4 regions of the Streptomyces sp. LN549 genome follow, and region 3 is predicted to be linked to each of the others. Evidence: riboswitches for the same ligand, from Rfam matches in the RefSeq annotation. Region 3 holds a riboswitch; each other region holds the start of a gene.

Region 1 (5,184 bases), 3.9 Mb from region 3:
TCGACGCCTACGTCTCGTACGACAACCACAAGGTCGGCGAATTGCAGGGCAAGGCGCTGCTCGCCGCACTGGGCGACAAGGCCGAAAGCGGCGAGATCGTCATGCAGAACGGCTCGCCGACCGACCCGAACGCGGCGGAGTTCAAGGCCGGTGCCCACTCCGTCCTCGACGGGAAGGTGAAGATCGGCAAGGAGTACGACACCCCGAACTGGGACCCGAACAACGCCAACCAGCAGATGGCGGGCGCCATCAGCGCCCTCGGCAAGGACAAGATCGTCGGTGTGTACTCGGCCAACGACGGTCTGGCCGCCGGTATCGCCACCGCCCTCAAGGCGGCCGGCATCAGCGTGCCGCTGACCGGGCAGGACGCCCAGCTCGACGCCATCCAGCGGATCCTGGCAGGCACGCAGACCATCACGATCGAGAAGCCGTACAAGCCGGAGGCGGACACCGCGGCCGCGATGGCGGTCGACCTCGCGCAGGGCAAGGACATCCCCAAGTCCCTGACGCCGACGACCGTCACCAGCGGCAGCGGTGAGAAGGTCCCGGCCAAGCTGCTGACACCGGTCGTGGTCGACAAGGACAACATCAAGGACACCGTCGTCAAGGACGGCCTGTACTCGGTCGAGGAGATCTGCACTCCCGCCTACTCCGACGCCTGCGAGAAGGTCGGCCTCCAGTAGCCGCGACTCCACGTATCCGGTCGGGCCGCACCGCGCGGCCCGGCCGGCGGGGGCCGAGACTGTCCGCCCGTGCGTACGGGCAACCCAGGAGGCGGTTCCTTTGCCGCAAGAACCTGTGCTCACTCTGCGGGGGATCTCCAAACGCTTCGGCGCCGTCCAGGCGCTGTCGGGCTTCGACCTGGAGGTCCACCCCGGCGAGGTGGTCGCGCTCGTCGGCGACAACGGTGCCGGCAAGTCGACCGCGGTCAAGGCCATCGCGGGAGTCAACCCACCTGACGAGGGCGTCATCGAATGGCAGGGCCGCCCCGTCTCCATCGGCCGCCCCCACGACGCCCAGAACCTCGGCATCGCGACCGTCTACCAGGACCTGGCCCTGTGCGACAACCTCGACGTGGTCGGCAACCTCTTCCTCGGCCGCGAACTGCGCCGCTTCGGCGTCCTCGACGAGGTCCGCATGGACCAGCGCTCACGCGAGCTGCTCAACACGCTCTCCATCCGCATCCCGAGTGTCCGCATCCCCGTCGCCTCGCTCTCGGGCGGACAGCGCCAGACGGTGGCCATCGCCCGCTCCCTGATCGGTGACCCGAAGGTCGTCATCCTCGACGAACCCACCGCCGCCCTGGGTGTGGAGCAGACGGCCGAGGTCCTCGACCTGGTCGAACGGCTCAGGGAACGCGGCCTCGGGACCATCCTGGTCAGCCACAACATGGTGGACGTGATGGCGGTCGCGGACCGGATCGCGGTGATGCGCCTGGGACGCAACAACGGCTTCTTCGACCGGCGTTCCACCACCACCGAGGAGATCATCTCCGCCATCACCGGGGCCTCCGACAGCGCGGTCACCCGCCGCCAGGCCCGAAAGCGGGAGGAGGAGCGATGACCCGTCAACCGGCACGCGACGACGCCCAGGAACCCGCGCGCGACGCCATGCCCGCCGTCGACACGCGCCTGCTCGTTCGCGAGGAGGGCGTCCGCGGATACGCGGGGGAGTTCTGGCGCAAGATGCGCAGCGGGGAACTGGGTTCCCTCCCCGTCGTCATCGCCGTGATCATCATCTGGACGGTGTTCGGCAGTCTGAACAGCACCTTCCTCTCGGCCCAGAACCTCTCCGACCTCAGCCAGCAGATCGTCGGCACCGGCATGATCGCCGTCGGTATCGTCTTCGTCCTGCTCCTCGGCGAGATCGACCTGTCCGTGGGGTCCGTCAGCGGTCTGTGTGCCGCGATCTTCGCCGTACTCAACGTCCTGAACGGCATGAACGAATGGCTGGCGCTCCTGATCGCCGTACTGGGCGGAGCGGCCGTCGGCCTCATCCAGGGCTTCTTCTTCGCGAAAGTCGGAGTGCCGGCGTTCGTCGTCACGCTTGCGGGCAACCTTGCCTGGAACGGGCTGATGCTCCAGGTGCTCGGCTCCAGCGGCACGGTCAACATCCCGGGCGACACCATCGTCGCCGAGATCTACTCGACCATCTACCACAGCCCGGTCGCCGCCTACGCGACCGCGGCGGCCGGCGTCGGACTCTTCCTGGCGGCCTCCCTGCTGGACGCCGCGCGCCGCAGGAAGGCCAAAGTGCCCTCCCGTCCGGTCGCGGAGATCGTGCTGCGTGCGATCGTCATCGCCGCCATCGCCTTCGTCACCGCGTACATCCTCAACCGGTACCAGGGCCTCCCGCTGGCCCTCCTGATCTTCCTGATCGTCCTGGTGGTACTGGACTTCGTGCTGCGCCGCACCACCTACGGACGCAAGGTCTTCGCGGTCGGCGGCAACTCGGAGGGTGCCCGACGGGCAGGCATCAGCGTGCCGTTCGTCCGGATGTCCGTCTTCTCGATCTCCGGCACCATGGCGGCCGTCGGGGGCCTCTTCCTCGCCGGGCAGATCCAGTCCGCGAGCCAGACCTCGGGCGGTGGCAACCTCCTGATGAACGTCATCGCCGCGGCCGTCATCGGCGGCACGAGCCTGTTCGGCGGGCGCGGTTCGGTCTGGTCGGCCCTGCTCGGCGCCCTGGTGATCGGATCCATCCAGTCCGGGATGAACATCATGGGTGTGAGCAACGCGGTCCAGTTCATGATCACGGGATCGGTCCTGCTGGCGGCCGTGGTCGTCGACTCGCTGTCCCGCAGGAGCCAGAAGGCCGCAGGGCGCGCGTGACCCGTACGCGGCCGGGCCCTGTCGGCAGCTCCACGGACGCGCGGCATCCTCTCCGGTCGGCCCTTGGCGTAGTCGTGCGTCAACTCGCCTGGTTCTAGAAGTGGTTGGTCGGTTGCCCGGTCTGTACGTGGCACTCCGTGAGCGCCAGCCGGCCCCAGGACGCCTGCCGGAGGGAACAGATGGCGCGGCCGCGTTGTTGTGGGGCGTGGCAGTACAAGCGTGACCGATGTGAGCAGGACCATGATCTATGGGGCATTGCGCGGTGCTGTCGGCGCGCGTAGCGTTCCGGGCAGGTCATGAGTGTCAGCGTCAAGCCCTGGCTTGCTGACCGGCAACCCTCCCGCGCGGCGGGGTGCTCCAGGTGACGACCAGGCGGGGCCCGTCCGGGTTCCGCAAGCGCGAGGCCTTCGGGCCCGCCGAGCCGGAAGAGCGGAGGCGAGGGTCATGTCACCGGTGTCCTGCCCGCTCGTCAGGGTGCTCGCCCCCCGGCGCCGCGTCCACCTCTACTCCCGGCCCCACATCGACCTCCAGCGCGTGGCCGGCGCGCTCTGTTGTTCCTGACCCGTACCCGCGACGCCGAACCTCCAGACGAGGCCCGGCGATCACCCACGGTCGATCAGGAAGGCACCCTTTCGTGTCCGCATCGTCTTTGCCGCACCCTGCCCTGCCCGCTTCGCTCCTCCACCTCGCCGTCGCCCTCAACGGCGCGGGCTGGCACCCTGCCGCCTGGCGCGAGCCGGAGGCCCGGCCCGGGGAACTGCTCACTGCCGCGTACTGGACCGACATCGTCACCGAGGCCGAACGCGGCCTGATCGACTTCGTGACGATCGAGGACGCGCTCGGGCTCCAGTCCTCGCAGTTCACCGAGCCCGACGGCCGCACCGACCAGGAGCGCGGGCGCCTCGACGCGGTGCTCATCGCCGCCCGCGTGGCTCCCTTGACCCGGCACATCGGGCTCGTCCCCACCGTGGTCGCCACGCACACGGAGCCGTTCCACATCTCCAAGGCGATCGCCACCCTCGACTACGTGAGCACCGGCCGGGCCGGTCTGCGCATCCAGGTGTCGGCCCGGAGCTACGAAGCCGCCCACTTCGGCCGTCGTACGTTCCCGCACTTCCGTATCGAGGACCTGGACACTCCGTCCGTCCGCGCGCTGACCGCCGAGCTGTTCGAGGAAGCCGGCGACTACGTCGAGGCGGTACGCCGCCTGTGGGACAGCTGGGAGGACGGGGCGGAGATCCGGGACGAGGCCACAGGCCGTTTCATCGACCGCGACAAGCTGCACTACATCGACTTCGAAGGCCGGAACTTCAGCGTCAAGGGCCCCTCCATCACACCCCGGCCCCCGCAGGGGCAGCCGGTCGTCAGCGCCCTGGCCCACCGACGCGTGCCCTTCCAACTGGTGGCCCGTTCAACGGACATCGGGTACATCACCCCGCACGACACCGGCCAGGCCGGAGAGATCGTCGACGAGATCCGCACCGAACAGGCTGCGGCGGGCAGGGCGGAGGAACCCCTCCACCTCTTCGGGGACCTCGTGGTCTTCCTCGACGACGATCCCGGAGTCGCCGCGGCCCGCCGGGACCGTCTCGACGGCCTTGCGGGATACCCGTACTCCAGCGACGCGAAGGTCTTCACCGGCACACCCGCCCAACTGGCGGACCTGCTCCTGGACTGGCAGCAGGCGGGGCTCTCCGGCTTCCGGCTGCGCCCCGCCGTGATCGGCCACGACCTCCCGGCGATCACCCGCGGACTCGTGCCCGAACTGCAGCGCCGGGGTGCCTTCCGGAGCGCCTACGAGGCCGACACCCTGCGCGGGCTGCTCGGACTCGCCCGCCCCGCCAACCGCTACGCCACCGTCTGAGCCGGAGGGACCACCGACATGAGCACCAGCAACGGCGCCGGCACCAGCAACGGCAAGCCGCTCAAGCAGATTCATCTCGCCGCTCACTTCCCGGGCGTCAACAACACCACCGTGTGGAGCGACCCCAAGGCCGGCAGTCACGTCGAGTTCAGCTCGTTCGCGCACTTCGCCCGCACCGCCGAACGCGCCAAGTTCGACTTCCTGTTTCTCGCCGAAGGGCTTCGGCTCCGCGAACAGGGCGGGAAGATCTACGACTTGGATGTCGTGGGACGCCCCGACACCTTTACCGTGCTGTCCGCTCTCGCCGCCGTCACCGAACACCTCGGTCTCACCGGCACGATCAACTCCACGTTCAACGAGCCCTACGAGGTGGCCCGCCAGTTCGCCAGCCTCGATCACCTCTCGGGCGGGCGCGCGGCGTGGAACGTCGTCACTTCCTGGGACGCCTTCACCGGCGAGAACTTCCGCCGCGGCGGATTCCTCCCGCAG
Region 2 (5,184 bases), 3.1 Mb from region 3:
ACCCGAACCGCTACTACCTGTGGAGCGGATACACGGGGAACGACGGGTCCGGCGGCGGTCCCGTGCTCGGCAACGACGAGGCGGGGTACGGATGGACCACCTACCCCGAGCGTCTGGAACAGGCCGGCGTGTCGTGGAAGGTCTATCAGGACGTCGGTGACGGGCTCGACGCCGCCGGGTCCTGGGGGTGGATCGACGATGCCTATCGGGGCACGTACGGTGACAACTCGCTGCTGTACTTCAACAGTTACCGCGATGCCGAGCCCGGCGATCCGCTCTACGACAAGGCTCGTACCGGGACCGATCTCAAGAACGGTGGCGGGCTCCTCGACGACCTGAAGGCCGATGTCCGGGCCGGGACGTTGCCGAAGGTCTCATGGATCGTCTCTCCGGAGGCGTACAGCGAGCATCCCAACTGGCCCGCCAATTACGGTGCCTGGTACATCTCGCAGGTCCTGGACGCGCTGACCGCCGATCCCGAGGTCTGGGGCCGGACCGCCCTCTTCATCACCTACGACGAGAACGACGGCTTCTTCGATCACGTCGTGCCGCCCTTCGTGCCGTCGGGGCCCGCGCAGGGGCTGTCCACCGTCGACACCTCGGCCGACTACTTCCCCGGTGACATCCGGTACGCCGCAGGGCCGTACGGGCTCGGGCAGCGTGTGCCCATGCTCGTCGTGTCCCCGTGGAGCACCGGCGGGTTCGCGTGCTCCGAGGTCTTCGACCACACCTCCGTCATCCGGTTCATGGAGCAGCGCTTCGGGGTGCACGAGCCCAACATCTCGCCCTGGCGGCGCGCCGTCTGCGGTGATCTCACCTCCGCCTTCGACTTCCGTCGTGCGGACGCATCGGACGTCTCGCTGCCGTCGACCGACGCCTACCAGCCCCCGGACCGCCTCCGGCACCCCGACTACGTTCCCGCGCCGCCCGCCACCGGCAGCGTGCCGAAGCAGGAGAAGGGGGCGCGGCCCACCCGGCCGCTGCGTTACGCGCCCTACGTCGACGGCGCCGCCGATGTGTCCACCGGCAAGTACCGCCTCACCTTCGGTGGTGGTCCCGCCGCCGGGGCGCAGTTCCTCGTGACTTCCGCGAACCGAACCGACGGGCCCTGGACCTACACCACCGAGGCCGGAAAGTCGCTCTCGGACAGCTGGAACACCGCCTACTCCAAGGGAGTGACCGACCTCACCGTCCACGGCCCCAACGGATTCCTGCGCACCTTCCGGGCGGACGGGAAGGTGGCGGGGCCCGAGGTGACGGCTCGTCATGATGCCTCCTCCGGCGGGCTTGAACTGACCTTCGTCAACGGCGGTTCCGCGACCGTGCGCCTGACCGTTCGCAGCGCCGTCGGGTACGGGGGAGGGGTGCAGACCTTCGCGGTCCGAGCGGGTGCGACCGTGAAGTACGCGCTTGACCTGCGAGGAAGCAAGAACTGGTACGACGTCACCGTCGTCTCCGACGCGGACGCCACCTTCCTGCGGCGCTTCGCCGGACACGTCGAGACGGGCCGGGCCGGTTCGAGCGACCCGGGTCTCGTCACCGGCTGAGTGGCCCCCGTCCGGCGGGCGGTTCGGGGGTGGGCGGTGCCCGTGGCCGGGCGCTGCGCACTCCTGACCACCCGTCGGGCCGGGCCGTGTGCGTGGGATAGGGTTTCGGACGGGTCATGAGTTCCAGTGCACAGCCCCGGCTTGCTGGACGGCACCCCGCTCCGCTGCGGGTGCTCCGGGTGACGACCTGCCCCGTGCGCAGGGTACGGGGAACAGCGGACCGCGGTGCAGGGCACTCGGGGTCCTCACCCCGGAAGGCGAACCTCACCATGCTGCGTCATCTCACCCAGAACGACTCCGTGCGGAGCGAGGACTGCGTCCGCTATGCCGCGGGCCACCGCGTGCACTGGATCCATGCCAAGAAGTGCCGGCAGGAACCTGGACAGGCCGTCGAGATCCTGCTCACCTCCGGTGACGTCCGCGACGACGGATGGGTCGAACTGCGCCCCGCCTTCGACTATGCGGGTGACCTCCCCGCGGTCTGGACGCATGCGCCCGGCGCGCTGCGGGAGACCCTCGCCGATCACCGTGGGCGGGTGTACTGGCTGGCGCGCTGGCATGCGTTGAAGCTCGTGTACGGCGATGGTGAAGGCGCCGGACCCGGGGGTGGGAGGGGGGTCGGGCTGGTCAACGTCGCGCTCCAGGGCGGGGATCTGTGCGAGGGCGGCTCTGCCCGGTGCGGTACATCGTGATGCTTATCAATTGTGCCGAGATGTCGCCCTGTTGTTCAGTTCCGGGTTTGGAATTGATCGCTGTTGACGGTTCCGACGTCACATAAAATCCTTATAGTGAAGCTGCGTTGATCGCATGATCATGACGCTTGCAGCTGTCGCCACAGGAGTCAGGACTCATGACGCGCCCTTCTTCCACCGAGCCCGCGCCGTCCACCCCTCCTGCACCTCCCGGCTGTCCGGCTCACGCCGGTGCCGTGCCGCTCGGCGGGCCCGGGTTCCAGACCGAACCCCAGGCCGTCTACCGCGCCATGCGGCGCGATCACGGGCCTGTCGTCCCCGTGGAACTTCCGGGCGGGTTCCCCGCCTGGCTGGTCGTCGGGTACCGCGAGCTGCATCAAGTCACCAGCGACGGCGAGCTGTTCCCCCGCGATGTCGGCCTGTGGAATCAGTGGCCGAACATTCCTGACGACTGGCCCCTGCTGCCGATGGTGGGGCGCCCCCTGCCGTCCATCTACTTCAGCGCGGGGGAGGAGCACCGGCGGCATGCCCGCATGGTCGGACCGGCTCTCGAAGGCGCCGATCCGTTTGAGATCCGCAACCACTGCGAGCAGTTGGCCGACCGGCTCATCGACGACGTGTGCAGCCGCGGCACGGCCGATCTCGTCGCCGACTTCTGCGAGCCCCTTCCCGTCCTGGTCCTCGCCCGACTGGTCGGGTTCCCCGATGCCGAAGGCGCCGACATCGCGCAGGTGTTGAAGGATCTTGCCGACGGGGGCCCGGACGCGCAGAGCGCCCATCTGCGGTTCGGGGAACACATGGCCCGGCTGGTGGCCGCGAAGCGGGCCGTGCCGGGGGACGACGTGACCTCCCGCATGCTCGCCTTCCCCGAGGCGTTCACCGACGAGGAGTACATGCTCGACCTGATGGCCATCACGGCCGCCGGGCACCTCACCACAGCCGACTGGATCAGCAACTCCCTGCGGCTGATGCTCACCGAGGACGAGTTCGCCGACTCCATGGCCCGCGGCCGGCGCAGCATCGGCGAGGCCATGAACGAGGTGCTCTGGGAGGACACGCCCACCCAGATCCTCGCCGGACGCTGGGCCGTACGGGACACCCAGCTCGGCGGGCAGCGGATCAAGGCCGGGGACATGCTGCTGCTCGGGCTCGGCGCCGCCAACACGGACCCGCTGATCCGCCAGGGCGTGTCCGGCACCGGAGCGCCCGCGCAGGGCGGCAACGGCGCCCATCTCGCGTTCAGTCATGGCGAGTACCGGTGCCCGTTCCCCGCCCAGGAGATCGCCGAGATCATCGCCCGCACCGGCATCGAGGTCCTGCTCGACCGGCTGCCCGATCTCCAGCTCGCCGTCCCCGTCGACGAACTCGTGCGACGGCCCTCCGCGTTCCTGCGTGGATCCACCTCGCTCCCTGTTCGGTTCACCCCCGTTCGTACGACAGGAGACTTCTCGTGAACTGCCCCCACGCCGCCGCCCAGGCAGCAGCCCAGAACGGCGGGACCGTCGTCATCGACCCGATGGTCCAGGACCTGGACGGCGAGACGGCGCGGCTGCGCGACGCCGGACCGCTGGCCCGGATCGAGCTGCTCGGTGTCCCGGCCTGGGCCCTCACCCGGCACGCCGACGCGCGCCAGCTCCTGCTCGATCCGCGGCTGGTGAAGGACCTCGACGCCTGGGGCCTGTGGCAGAGCGGCGAGGTGACGCACGCGTGGCCGCTCATCGGGATGATCGACGCCGGCCGGTCCATGTTCACCGTCGACGGCGACGAGCACCGCCGGCTGCGGACCAAGACCTCCCAGGCGCTCACGCCCCGCCGGCTGGAGGCGATACGCCCCGACATCGAGAAGTTCACCGAGGAACTGCTGGACGCGCTCGCCGAGGGCGGCAGGGACGGGGCCGTCGTCGACCTCAAGTCCGTGTTCGCGCAGCCGCTCCCCATGCGGGTCGTCGGCATGCTGATGGGGGTCGACCCCGCCGCGAACGCCATGCTGACCCGCCAGTACAAGGCCTTCTTCTCGATGCTCACCCCGCAGGACGAACGCCTGGCCCTCCTCGCCGACCTGGACGTCTTCTACGCCGGGCTCGTACGGGAGAAGACCGCGCAGCCGACCGACGACCTGACCTCCGCGCTCATCCTCGCCGACGAGGGCGGCGAGCCGCTGACCGAGGAAGAGGTGGTCGGCAACCTCAAGGCGATGGTCGCGGCCGGTCACGAGACCACGATCGGGCTCATTCTCAATGCCGTACGCGCCCTGCTGGCCCACCCCGAGCAGTTGCGGATGGTCCTCGACGGAGAGGTCTCCTGGGAGACCGTGATCGAGGAGACCCTGCGATGGGACACCCCGACCACCCATCTGCTGATGCGGTTCGCCACCGAGGACATCCAGGTCGGTGACGGTGTCATCGCCAAGGGCGAGGGCGTGGTCATCTCCTACCGGGTGATCGGCCGCGACCCGGAGCAGCACGGCCCCGACGCCGAGTCTTTCGACATCACCCGCCCCACCCCGATCCGGCACATGACCTTCGGGCACGGTCCGCACATCTGCCCCGGTGCGGCGCTCTCCCGCGTCGAGGCGGGGATCGCCCTGCCGGCGCTCTTCGGGCGCTTCCCGGAGCTGCGGCTCGCGGTGCCGGATTCGGAGATCCGCAAGCTTCCCGTGATGACGCAGAACGACATGGAGGCCTTTCCCGTTCTGCTCGGTGCCTGAAGCCGTCTGACCGACGTTCTCCGTACGGCGTGCTGGTGAGAACCGTGTCACCAGCCGCAAACGGCGGTGATTCAGTCCTCCGACCTGTCTCTGACGCCGTTCTATGGGCATGATCGGATGCCGGTCCGGCCGCACCCTGCCGCTTTCCGGTCTTTCTCATCAATCTGTCGATGCATCGACAGTCAAGGAACTGCCGCAGTCGGCGGCCTTGGTGGTGGGGTCCGGGGTGCTGTGTCGC
Region 3 (5,184 bases):
CTTGGTGATGACGACCTTGCGGGCGCGGCCGAGCAGGTCGAGACCGGCGTTCTCCAGCTTGAGGCCGACCTCCTCGGAGATGACGGTGCCACCGGTGAGGATGGCGATGTCGCCGAGCATGGCCTTGCGGCGGTCACCGAAGCCCGGGGCCTTGACGGCGACGGACTTGAAGGTGCCACGGATCTTGTTGACGACCAGGGTCGACAGGGCCTCGCCCTCGACGTCCTCGGCGATGATCAGCAGCGGCTTGCCGGACTGCATGACCTTCTCCAGCAGCGGAAGGAGGTCCTTCACGTTGCTGATCTTCGAGTTCACGATCAGGATGTACGGGTCGTCCAGGGACGACTCCATGCGCTCCATGTCCGTGGCGAAGTACGCCGAGATGTAGCCCTTGTCGAAGCGCATACCCTCGGTGAGCTCCAGCTCCAGACCGAAGGTCTGGGACTCCTCGACGGTGATGACGCCTTCCTTGCCGACCTTGTCCATGGCCTCGGCGATGAGCTCGCCGATCTGGGTGTCAGCGGCGGAGATGGAGGCGGTCGAAGCGATCTGCTCCTTGGTCTCCACGTCCTTGGCCTGCTCCAGGAGGGCGGCGGAGACGGCCTCGACGGCCTTCTCGATGCCCCGCTTGAGGGCCATCGGGTTGGCACCTGCGGCCACGTTGCGAAGGCCCTCGCGGACGAGCGCCTGAGCGAGAACGGTGGCGGTGGTCGTACCGTCGCCGGCGACGTCGTCCGTCTTCTTGGCGACCTCCTTGACCAGCTCCGCACCGATCTTCTCGTACGGGTCCTCCAGCTCGATCTCCTTGGCGATGGAAACACCATCGTTGGTGATCGTGGGGGCGCCCCACTTCTTCTCAAGGACGACGTTGCGGCCCTTGGGGCCGAGGGTGACCTTGACGGCGTCGGCGAGCTGGTTCATGCCGCGCTCAAGACCGCGCCGGGCCTCCTCGTCGAAGGCGATGATCTTGGCCATATGAAGTGGTCCTCCCGGACAGGGGTGGATTTCTCCGGACCGAGAGGCGCCCGCGACGGACGGCCTGCGTGTCTGCCGGTTCCTTGCCCCGACAGACCTGCGGGCCTCACCGGCCCGGTCCAAGTTTCTGTCACTCTCACCCAGAGAGTGCTAAGCCAATAATTAGCACTCGACCCCCGAGAGTGCAAGCGTCCCCCTCCGGAGTGTGGACAGCCGCGAAGGGGCCCGCGGAGGCGGTCCGGCACGTCGCGCGAGCGCCCCGGGACGCACGAAGGGCCCGTACCCCAGGGGTACGGGCCCTCCGTGCGTGAGTAGTGTCGTTGGCCGACTGCGTACTGACAGGCCGGGCTCAGCCGACGGCGAGCTTGACCATGTCCGCCTGCGGCCCCTTCTGGCCCTGCGAGATCTCGAATTCAACTCGCTGACCCTCTTCGAGGGTGCGGTACCCGTCCATCTGGATCGCGCTGTAGTGGACGAAAACATCCGCACCACCGTCGACCGCGATGAAGCCGTACCCCTTCTCCGCGTTGAACCACTTGACGGTGCCCTGAGCCATGCCTAACTCCCCTATTACTGGCCCTTGCACGGGACCGCACTTCGCGGGCCCGGGTCAGAACTCACCCTCCGACAGGAGAGGGTGCGTGCGCCGGAACGCGTCGACCGCGGCCGAATGTATCTGCCCAACTGCCCTCTGCAACAGGTCAATCGGACGAGAATTCTGAGCAGCACCGATCGCCCGAATGCGGGGGATTCATGAGATTCCAGGGCAAGTCAGGCCAGGCAAAGGCGACTTATGGCGCAAGGGGCTCTCGTACTTTGGCTGCATCTTGTCGTGGCCAGGCGCATTCTCATATGCGGGTGGCACGGGCAGCGGAGGGGACTTCCCTCACTGTACCGCGCTCAACCATGCAGAATTGCCCCCTCCGCTTCTCTCGCAGAGGGGGCAATTCCGGTGACGCGGTGAAGTCGGGCCGGGGAGGCCCGGGGCTCAGCAGCCGCCGGCGACGGCCGGGATGATCGAGATGCCGGCGCCGTCCGGGGTGACCGCGTCCAGGCCACCCTCGAAGCGCACGTCGTCGTCGTTGACGTACACGTTCACGAAGCGGCGCAGCTTGCCCTGGTCGTCCAGGACGCGGGCGGCGATGCCCGGGTGGTCCTTCTCCAGGGACTCGATGACCTGGGAAAGGGTCGCGCCCTCGGCCGGGACCTCGGCCTGGCCGCCCGTGTAGGTGCGGAGGATGGTGGGGATACGGACCTTGACGCTCATGGTGGGTGCCCTTCCTGAGTCTCGAGTGGTCAGAAGCTGGTGGCGAGGCCGGCGGCGCGGAAGGCTTCCAGACTCGGGCGGATCGTGGCGCTCGCCTGCGAGGTGGCGGCCACCGCGTCCAGCGTCTTGAGGCCGTCACCGGTGTTCAGGATGACAGTGGTGAGCGCCGGGTCCAGCAGACCGGCCTCGATCAGCTTCTGCGTCACGCCGACCGTCACCCCGCCGGCCGTCTCGGCGAAGATGCCCTCGGTGCGGGCCAGCAGCTTGATCGCGTCGACGACCTGCTCGTCGTTGACGTCCTCGACCGCGCCACCGGTGCGGCGGGCGATGTCCAGGACGTACGGGCCGTCGGCCGGGTTGCCGATCGCCAGGGACTTGGCGATCGTGTTCGGCTTCTGCGGCCGCACCACGTCGTGACCGCCCTTGAATGCGGCGGAGACCGGGGAGCAGCCCTCGGCCTGGGCGCCGAAGATCTTGTACGGCTTGTCCTCGACCAGGCCGAGCTTGATCAGCTCCTGGAGGCCCTTGTCGATCTTCGTGAGCTGCGAGCCGGACGCGATCGGGATGACGATCTGGTCGGGCAGCTGCCAGCCGAGCTGCTCGCAGATCTCGTACGCGAGGGTCTTGGAGCCTTCGCCGTAGTACGGGCGCAGGTTGACGTTGACGAAGCCCCAGCCCTCGCCGAGCGGGTCGCCGATGAGCTCGGAGCAGAAGCGGTTGACGTCGTCGTAGTTGCCCTCGATGCCGACCAGCTCACCGCCGTACACCGCGGCCATGACGACCTTGCCCTGCTCCAGGTCGTGCGGGATGAACACGCACGAACGCAGGCCCGCACGGGCGGCGGCGGCGCCCACGGCGCCGGCGAGGTTGCCGGTGGAGGAGCAGGAGAGGGTGGTGAATCCGAAGGCGCGGGCGGCCTCGACGGCGATCGCGACGACGCGGTCCTTGAAGGAGTGCGTCGGGTTGCCGGAGTCGTCCTTGACGTACAGACCGCCGGTGACGCCCAGCTCGCGGGCGAGGTTGTCGGCCTTGACCAGCTTGGTGAAGCCGGGGTTGATGTTGGGCTTGTCCGCGACATCGGAGGGGACCGGCAGCAGCGGCGCGTAACGCCAGATGTTGTTCGGGCCGGCCTCGATGCGCTTCTTCAGCTCGTCCGGGGAGCCGCTCGGCAGGTCGTACGCCACTTCGAGCGGCCCGAAACAGGACGCGCAGGCGAAAATGGGACCGAGTGCGAATCGTTCTCCGCATTCGCGGCAGGAAAGCGCTGCGGCGGGACCCAGGTCCACGGAAGATTCAGTGTTTGCTGCAACAGTCTCAACAGCCATGATGGCGAGGCCCTTTCTCCTCATCTTCCTCGCGACGCGTTTCGTCACGAGACGGAATTGGCACCTTCCCCACCTGACCTCGCGGTCGGCGGGAGGGTTGCCGGGACTTCAACGGGCCGTTCCCTCTGTCCCTCTGGATGAGCGCTGTGGCACTGGACCATGGATCCAGGCGTTTATCGGCGGACGGACCCCGGCATGCGACGGCCATCTGCGTTGTTCAAGACTGTAACCGAAGCACCGGACTGTTGAGATAGCCGTCCGAACCGCGAGATGGATCACATACAGGGAGTATCGACCGTGCTGGAAGAGGTCGAACGCTGGCTGACCAGGCGTTCCTGGTCAGCCGCCGACCGTCCGCTGGACCGTCTGCTCGATGCCAGGAACGGCGCGAACGGCGCGAGCGTGAGTGTGGTGCTGCCCGCGCTCGACGAGGCGGAGACCGTCGGGGACATCGTCACGACGATCCGGCGCGAGCTGATGGAGAAGGTCCAGCTGGTCGACGAGCTCGTGGTGATCGATTCCGGTTCGACGGACGCCACCACCGAGGTCGCCCGCCGGGCGGGCGCCCGCGTCGTCCACCGGGACGCGATCCTGCCCCGCATCCCGGCCGTCCCCGGCAAGGGCGAGGTGCTGTGGCGGTCACTCCTGGTGACCGGCGGCGACATCGTCTGCTTCATCGACGCGGACCTGAAGGACTTCTCCGCGGACTTCGTCTCCGGCATCGTCGGCCCGCTGCTGACCGACCCCTCGGTGCAGTTCGTCAAGGCGATGTACGACCGCCCGTTCGGCGACACCACGGGCCAGGGCGGCCGGGTCACCGAAATGGTGGCACGCCCGCTGCTCAATCTGCACTGGCCGCAGCTGGCCGGCTTCGTCCAGCCCCTGGGCGGCGAGTACGCGGTGCGCCGCTCGCTGCTGGAGCGGCTGCCGTTCCCGGTCGGTTACGGAGTGGAACTGGGCCTGCTCGTCGACGCCCTGCACACGGTCGGCCTGGACGCCCTCGCCCAGGTCGACGTAGGCGTCAGGAAGCACCGTCACCAGGACGGCCAGGCGCTCGGCCGGATGGCGGCCGCCATCTACCGCACCGCCCAACTCCGCCTCTCCCGGGGGCATCTGGTCCGCCCGTCGCTGACCCAGTTCGAGCGCGGCGAGCACGGGTTCGTCCCGCGCACCTACCCGGTGGACACGGAGGAACGGCCGCCCATGCGCGAGATCGAGGAGTACGTTTCACGCCGCGCGGCGTGACGTGGGCCTACTTCGCACGTTTGGGCGGTTCGCGATCGGGCTAGATTCCGCCCATGGTCTCCGAGCACGCCCCTCAGCCCGCTGCCCAGGTACTCGTCGCGTCCAACCGCGGCCCGGTCTCGTACGCGCTGCGCGAGGACGGCACCCTCGACTCCCGGCGCGGCGGCGGCGGACTCGTCTCCGGCCTGAGCGCCGTCGACGACAAGATGTGGGTCTGCGCCGCCCTCGGGGACGGCGACCGGGAGGCGGTGCGGCGCGGCGTCGGTGAGCCAGGTGTGCGGATGCTCGACATCGACGCAGGAGTGCACGCCGACGCGTACAACGGCATCGCCAACTCGGTGCTCTGGTTCGTCCACCACCTGCTCTACCAGA
Region 4 (5,184 bases), 4.6 Mb from region 3:
AATCCGGTGCTGCACCTCCTGTTCCCGGTGCTGGGCATCGCGGCGTTCGCGCCTGCCCTGCTGACGGCCGCAGGGATCCCGGCGTTCGACTTCGTCTCCGAACTCAGCGCCCCCGTCTCCTGTGCGGGTCCCGTCGTCGGCATCTGGATGGTGCTCGGGATCATCGTCCTGGCGGTACTACTGCGCAGACATCCGGAACGGGTGGCCCAGATGGGCAGAATCCACCTGGACGAGGACCCGCCGGCCCGGGCACCTGAACCGGACAACTGACCGATCATCCCCACCTGTTACTCTCCCCCACCACCCAGGAGTACGCATGGACCGCAGAAGGATCCTTCAGGGCGCCGCGGCGACGGCCGCGGGGGCACTGCTTCCCGCCTCCGTCCGCGCCGCTGCGGCGACGGCCGGCGAAACGGACTACCCGGCGGCCCACTGGGTACCGGCCTCGACGTCCAACTACACCGTCTCGACGCGGCCTTCGGCTTATCCGGTGCAGTACGTGATCATCCATGTCACCCAGGAGACGTTCTCGGACGCCGTGGCGATCTTCCAGAATCCGGCGAAGCAGGTGTCCGCGCACTATGTGGTGCGCTCCGCCGACGGGTACATCGACCAGTGTGTGCGGGAGAAGAACATCGCCTGGCACGCGGGGAACTGGGACTACAACACCCGTAGCATCGGCATCGAGCACGAGGGCTATGTGGACCAGCCCTCCTACTTCACCAACGCCATGTACGAGAAGTCGGCGCTGCTGACCGCCTCGGTGTGCGACCGCTACGGCATCCCCAAGGACCGCGCGCACATCCTCGGCCACGTACAGGTCCCGGGTACGGACCACACGGACCCGGGACCCCACTGGGACTGGGTCCGCTACATCCGTATGGTCAACCTCCTGGGCGCGGGCTGAGCCGCGCACGGGCCGGCGGGATCTCCGGGTCCCGGGCGTCCCGCGTCCGGGCCGGCGGGCTCACCCGTTCGCCGGTCGGGGCGTCGTCCGGTCCGGTCGTCACCTGGGGCGCCCCGCTGCGTGCGAGGGTCGCCGGCCGGCAAGCCAGGGCAGATCCGCCGGCACTCGTGACCGTTCCGGTCTGCGCCGGAGGTGCGGGCCGCAGCGAAATGGCTGCCAACGCCGGTGACCACCAGGCGAGACGGCTCGTCCCGCCTTCTTGACGGCGCCACCGGACGCACCGAAACTGACGTGGACGGTCACGATTGTCAGCGCTGCCCGTGCGGGATCTCCCGCCTGTGCGGTCATCGGCCCCGGCCCGCTGACAGGCAACCCTTCCACCGCGATGGGGTGCCCCGGGTGACGACCGGGTCCTGTTGGAGCAACAGGACAAGCGCGGTCTCGCGTCTCGCGAGCCCCAATGGCAGGACCGGTGGGAATTGCCCAGGAACGGCTTGACGAGGCGCCTGCACATCGATCTCCTGCGCGTCTCCAGCGCTTACTAGTCCGCATCGGACCCGTCCCCGTCCGATCGGCCGGACTCCTCGTCCCGGTGCGCTCGCACCGGGCCGGACGGGTCCCCTCGGTCCGGACCGGTACGCAAGCGCAGTCGCTCCGTATCCGGCCGCCGGTGCCACCATGGCGGCGGTGGCTTCGTCGTTCCCCCAGGGATCCCCATAGGGAGAGTCATGCCCGAGACAGCATCGCGCGGTTCCAGTACAGACAACTCGCCGCAGTGCGGCCCCGTTTCCTCCGCCTCCGCTTCACGCGCCGCAGGCCTCCGCTCTCCTTCGGGTGTTCCGTCCCCCCGCTTCGACAGCCGGATCGGCGTCGGTCTCGCCGGCGGCTTCTATCCGGCGCCGCACCGCTACGAGCTGTTCCTGTCGGCGAGTTGTCCGCGCTCGCAGCGCATCTCCATCACTCTCGGCCTCCTCGGTCTGCAGGACTCGGTCGCCACCACGCTCCTGACCCACCCGTCCGGGACACCCGAGGCCTTCGCCTCGCTGCGCAGTGCGTACGAGGCAACGGTGCACCACTACGACGGACCGCTGACGGCTCCCGCCCTGTGCGACCGCTGGAGTGGCCGCATCGTCAGCAACCACACGCCCGACATTCTCCGCGACCTGGCGGGTCTGCTGTCCGGGCACAACGAGGCCTGCCCCTCCGCACTGCACCCGCCGGAGCTCGCCGCGGACATCGAAGCCCTGCGTGAGCTGCTCGACCGGAAGGTCACTCCGTCCGCAACGCCCTCGGAGCGCTCGGCGGCGCTCGACCTGATGGAGCGCCGGCTCTCCTTGCATCCCTATGCGCTGGGTACGGAGCTGACGGCCGCCGATGTGGACCTGTGGGTGGCGCTCGTCCAGCCCGGCGCCAACTTCCTGCGCCCGTACCCCCTGCTCCAGGACTTCGTCCGCCGCCTCGGCGACCACCCCGCCTTCCCGTCCGCGAACGACGTGGCGTCCGACGCGGCGTGAGCCCCGGCGCTCAGCCGTCGTCGCGCGCGGTTGTCCGACCGGCTCCACCGGCAGGCTCCCCCGCCGAGGGATAGCGGACGAAGAGGATGCCCTGCACATCCCCGTCGGGCGCGCTGTAGACGTGGGGCACGTCGGCCCGCCAGTGCGCGCAGGCGCCGGGGCCGGCCGTGCTGATGCCGTCCGGCGGGCCGACAACGGCGGTGCCGGTCAGGACCATCAGGCTCTCCTGCGTACCCGGGACGTGCCCTTGCGACTCCTGTACGGCACCCGCCGTGATGCTGATGCGGAACACGTCGGTGACCGCGGACCCGTCCTCGTACCGCTCCAGAAGAACGGCGGTGACGGCACTTCCCGAGACCCCGGGAAGTGCCGGGCCGGAGCCGCCTCTCGGGCGCAGGTCGCTCAGTACGGCGCTGAGCGGCAGGCCGAGTGCGGTGGTGAGGGCGTACAACGTCTCCAGGGTGGGGTTGCGCGTGCCGCTCTCCAGCTCCGAGAGCGTGCCCTTGCCCACGCGGGAGCGCCTGGACAGCTCCGACAGCGACAGGTCCCGCTCGCGCCGCAGCGCTCGCAGCCTGCGCCCCACGTCCTCGTTCAGCCCCATCGGCCGTGCACCCGCTCCGCTGTCCTGGTTGACGGGCGTCGGCCCGCCTCTCTAGTGTTCCACATACAGAACGTTCCGTATACGGAACACACCGCGGCGCGCCGGGTCAGCCGCCGGCCATCGGCGCAGGCCGGCACCGCACCCGGTCGGGCACAGCACAGGAAAGTGACTCACTCATGTTCACGATCACCCGCATACGCTCGGCCGCGCCGCCCTCGGCCGTGGTCGCCGGACTGATCGCCGTCATGGTCGGGGTCACCAGTTCGGCGGCGCTGGTCTTCACGGCCGCGCAGGCGGCGGGGGCGGACTCACGCGAGATCTCCTCCTGGATGCTGGCGCTCGGCGTCGGACTGGCCTGCACCTGCATCGGGCTGTCGCTGCGTTACCGGGCGCCCGTCGTGACCGCCTGGTCGACGCCGGGAGCCGCGTTGCTCACGACCGGCCTGAGCGGTGTGTCGATGGCTCAGGCGGTCGGGGCGTTCGTCTTCTCGGCCCTGCTCATCCTTGTGAGCGGTGTGACGGGCTGGTTCAGCCGTCTCATGGGCCGGATCCCGGTGCCGCTGGCGGCCGCACTTCTCGCCGGGGTGCTGCTGCGGTTCGGCACAGGGCTGTTCAGCACGATGGACGGCGGATTCGCGGTCGCGTTCCCCATGTTCGTGATCTACCTGCTGGGCCGGCGCCTGCTGCCCCGGTACGCGGTGCTGCTGGCGCTCGCCGCAGGCGTGGTGGCCACCGTGTTCACCGGCGGCTGGCAGCTGGGCAAGGTCCGGCTCGCCCTGGCCACCCCCGCCTTCACCGCGCCGGAGTTCGACTGGAAGGTCCTCGTCAGCGTCGGTGCGCCCCTCTTCGTCGTCACGATGGCCTCGCAGAACCTGCCCGGCGTCGCCGTGATCCGCGGTGCCGGCTACGACGTGCCGGTCTCGCCCCTGATGACGTGGACCGGGGCGGCCAATGCCGTCCTGGCACCCTTCGGGGCGTTCGGCCTCAACCTGGCCGCGATCACGGCCGCCATCTGCACGGGCGAGGAAGCACACCCCGACCGCGACAGACGCTTCCTTGCCGCCGTGTGGGCGGGCGTCTTCTACCTCTGTGTCGGCCTTCTCGGCGCCACCGTCGCCTCGCTCCTCACCGCGATGCCGCAGGAACTCGTCCTGACGATCGCCGGGATCGGCCTGCTCGCCACCATCGAGGCCTCCCTGTCCACGGCACTGGCCGACAAGGCGTCCAGGGAGGCGGCCGTGGTGACGTTCCTCGCCACCGCCTCCGGCGTGACGCTGCTGGGGATCGGCTCCGCGTTCTGGGGCCTGCTGGCCGGCCTGGTCACCGGCGTGATCGCCTCGGCGGGCCGCCCGCGCCGCAAGGAGCCCGCGCCCGACCCCCGGCCGGACGAAGTCCGCGTCCGCTGAGGCCCGCCGGGTCCCACGGCGGATTCCGGGGCCCTCGTGCCCCGTCCGTGGGACGGGGTTGCCGCGGAGAGCGCGAGCGGGGTGGGATGGCCACCATGCAGAAAGCGGTTTCCCAACCCTCCGCCGAACCCCTGGCGCCCTTCGACCACCTCGACCACCGCTACCGCGGCGAGAACCCGTTCCGCACCCTCGGCCACCTCTTCCGGCCAGACCGTGGGCGGCTGGCCCTCGCGGTCGTCTTCTTCGTCGTGAAGCACAGCCCCATCTGGCTGCTGCCCCTGATCACCGCCACGGTCCTGGACGTGGTCGTCCAGCACGGCCCGGAATCCAGGCTCTGGAAGTCCACCGGCGTCCTGTTGTTCATCCTCGTGATCAACTACCCGCTCCACCAGTGGTACGTACGCTGCCTCGGCGGCAGCATCCGGCGCATGGGCACGACCCTTCGCTCTGCGCTCTGCCGCCGGATGCAGCAGTTGTCCATCGGCTATCACTCACGGATCAGTTCGAGTGTCCTGCAGGCCAAGGTGGTCCGCGACGTGGAGTCGGTGGAGCAGATGATGCAGCAGAGCGCCGACATGGGACTGGGCGCCGTCGTGACGCTGGTCGGCGGTCTCGTGGTCATCGGCGTGCGCGTGCCCGCCTTCCTTCCCGTCTTCCTGATCGTGGTGCCCGCGGCGGGCTTCCTCGTGATGAAGCTGCGCGCCCGACTGCGCAGTCACAACGAGTCCTTCCGGCGCGAGGTCGAACAGCTCTCCT

The links. Region 3 has a riboswitch for S-adenosylmethionine ahead of thrC (threonine synthase). Riboswitches for the same ligand answer to the same signal wherever they lie in the genome.
Region 1: another riboswitch for S-adenosylmethionine. It lies ahead of SH922_RS38635 (putative leader peptide); the one in region 3 lies ahead of thrC (threonine synthase).
Region 2: another riboswitch for S-adenosylmethionine. It lies ahead of SH922_RS35445 (hypothetical protein); the one in region 3 lies ahead of thrC (threonine synthase).
Region 4: another riboswitch for S-adenosylmethionine. It lies ahead of SH922_RS01305 (putative leader peptide); the one in region 3 lies ahead of thrC (threonine synthase).

Annotation. Positions count from the first base shown of each region.
Region 1 is NZ_JAZHRI010000002.1:8,729,631-8,734,814, forward strand. It holds gene SH922_RS38620 (sugar ABC transporter substrate-binding protein) at 1-683, shown strand, start outside; gene SH922_RS38625 (ATP-binding cassette domain-containing protein) at 784-1,563, shown strand; gene SH922_RS38630 (sugar ABC transporter permease) at 1,560-2,831, shown strand; SAM riboswitch class IV at 3,124-3,236, shown strand; gene SH922_RS38635 (putative leader peptide) at 3,276-3,392, shown strand; gene SH922_RS38640 (LLM class flavin-dependent oxidoreductase) at 3,466-4,695, shown strand; gene SH922_RS38645 (NtaA/DmoA family FMN-dependent monooxygenase) at 4,714-5,184, shown strand, end outside.
Region 2 is NZ_JAZHRI010000002.1:7,962,962-7,968,145, forward strand. It holds gene SH922_RS35440 (phosphocholine-specific phospholipase C) at 1-1,547, shown strand, start outside; SAM riboswitch class IV at 1,660-1,769, shown strand; gene SH922_RS35445 (hypothetical protein) at 1,817-2,239, shown strand; gene SH922_RS35450 (cytochrome P450) at 2,398-3,693, shown strand; gene SH922_RS35455 (cytochrome P450) at 3,690-4,946, shown strand; gene SH922_RS35460 (MFS transporter) at 5,106-5,184, opposite strand, start outside.
Region 3 is NZ_JAZHRI010000002.1:4,859,954-4,865,137, reverse strand. It holds gene groL (chaperonin GroEL) at 1-975, opposite strand, end outside; gene SH922_RS22010 (cold-shock protein) at 1,325-1,531, opposite strand; gene SH922_RS22005 (MoaD/ThiS family protein) at 1,964-2,242, opposite strand; gene thrC (threonine synthase) at 2,272-3,567, opposite strand; SAM riboswitch class I at 3,585-3,711, opposite strand; gene SH922_RS21995 (glucosyl-3-phosphoglycerate synthase) at 3,865-4,812, shown strand; gene SH922_RS21990 (trehalose-6-phosphate synthase) at 4,866-5,184, shown strand, end outside.
Region 4 is NZ_JAZHRI010000002.1:270,353-275,536, forward strand. It holds gene SH922_RS01295 (APC family permease) at 1-270, shown strand, start outside; gene SH922_RS01300 (N-acetylmuramoyl-L-alanine amidase) at 317-907, shown strand; SAM riboswitch class IV at 967-1,080, opposite strand; SAM riboswitch class IV at 1,205-1,349, shown strand; gene SH922_RS01305 (putative leader peptide) at 1,402-1,452, shown strand; gene SH922_RS01310 (cell envelope biogenesis protein OmpA) at 1,636-2,421, shown strand; gene SH922_RS01315 (helix-turn-helix domain-containing protein) at 2,432-3,022, opposite strand; gene SH922_RS01320 (benzoate/H(+) symporter BenE family transporter) at 3,199-4,428, shown strand; gene SH922_RS01325 (ABC transporter ATP-binding protein) at 4,524-5,184, shown strand, end outside.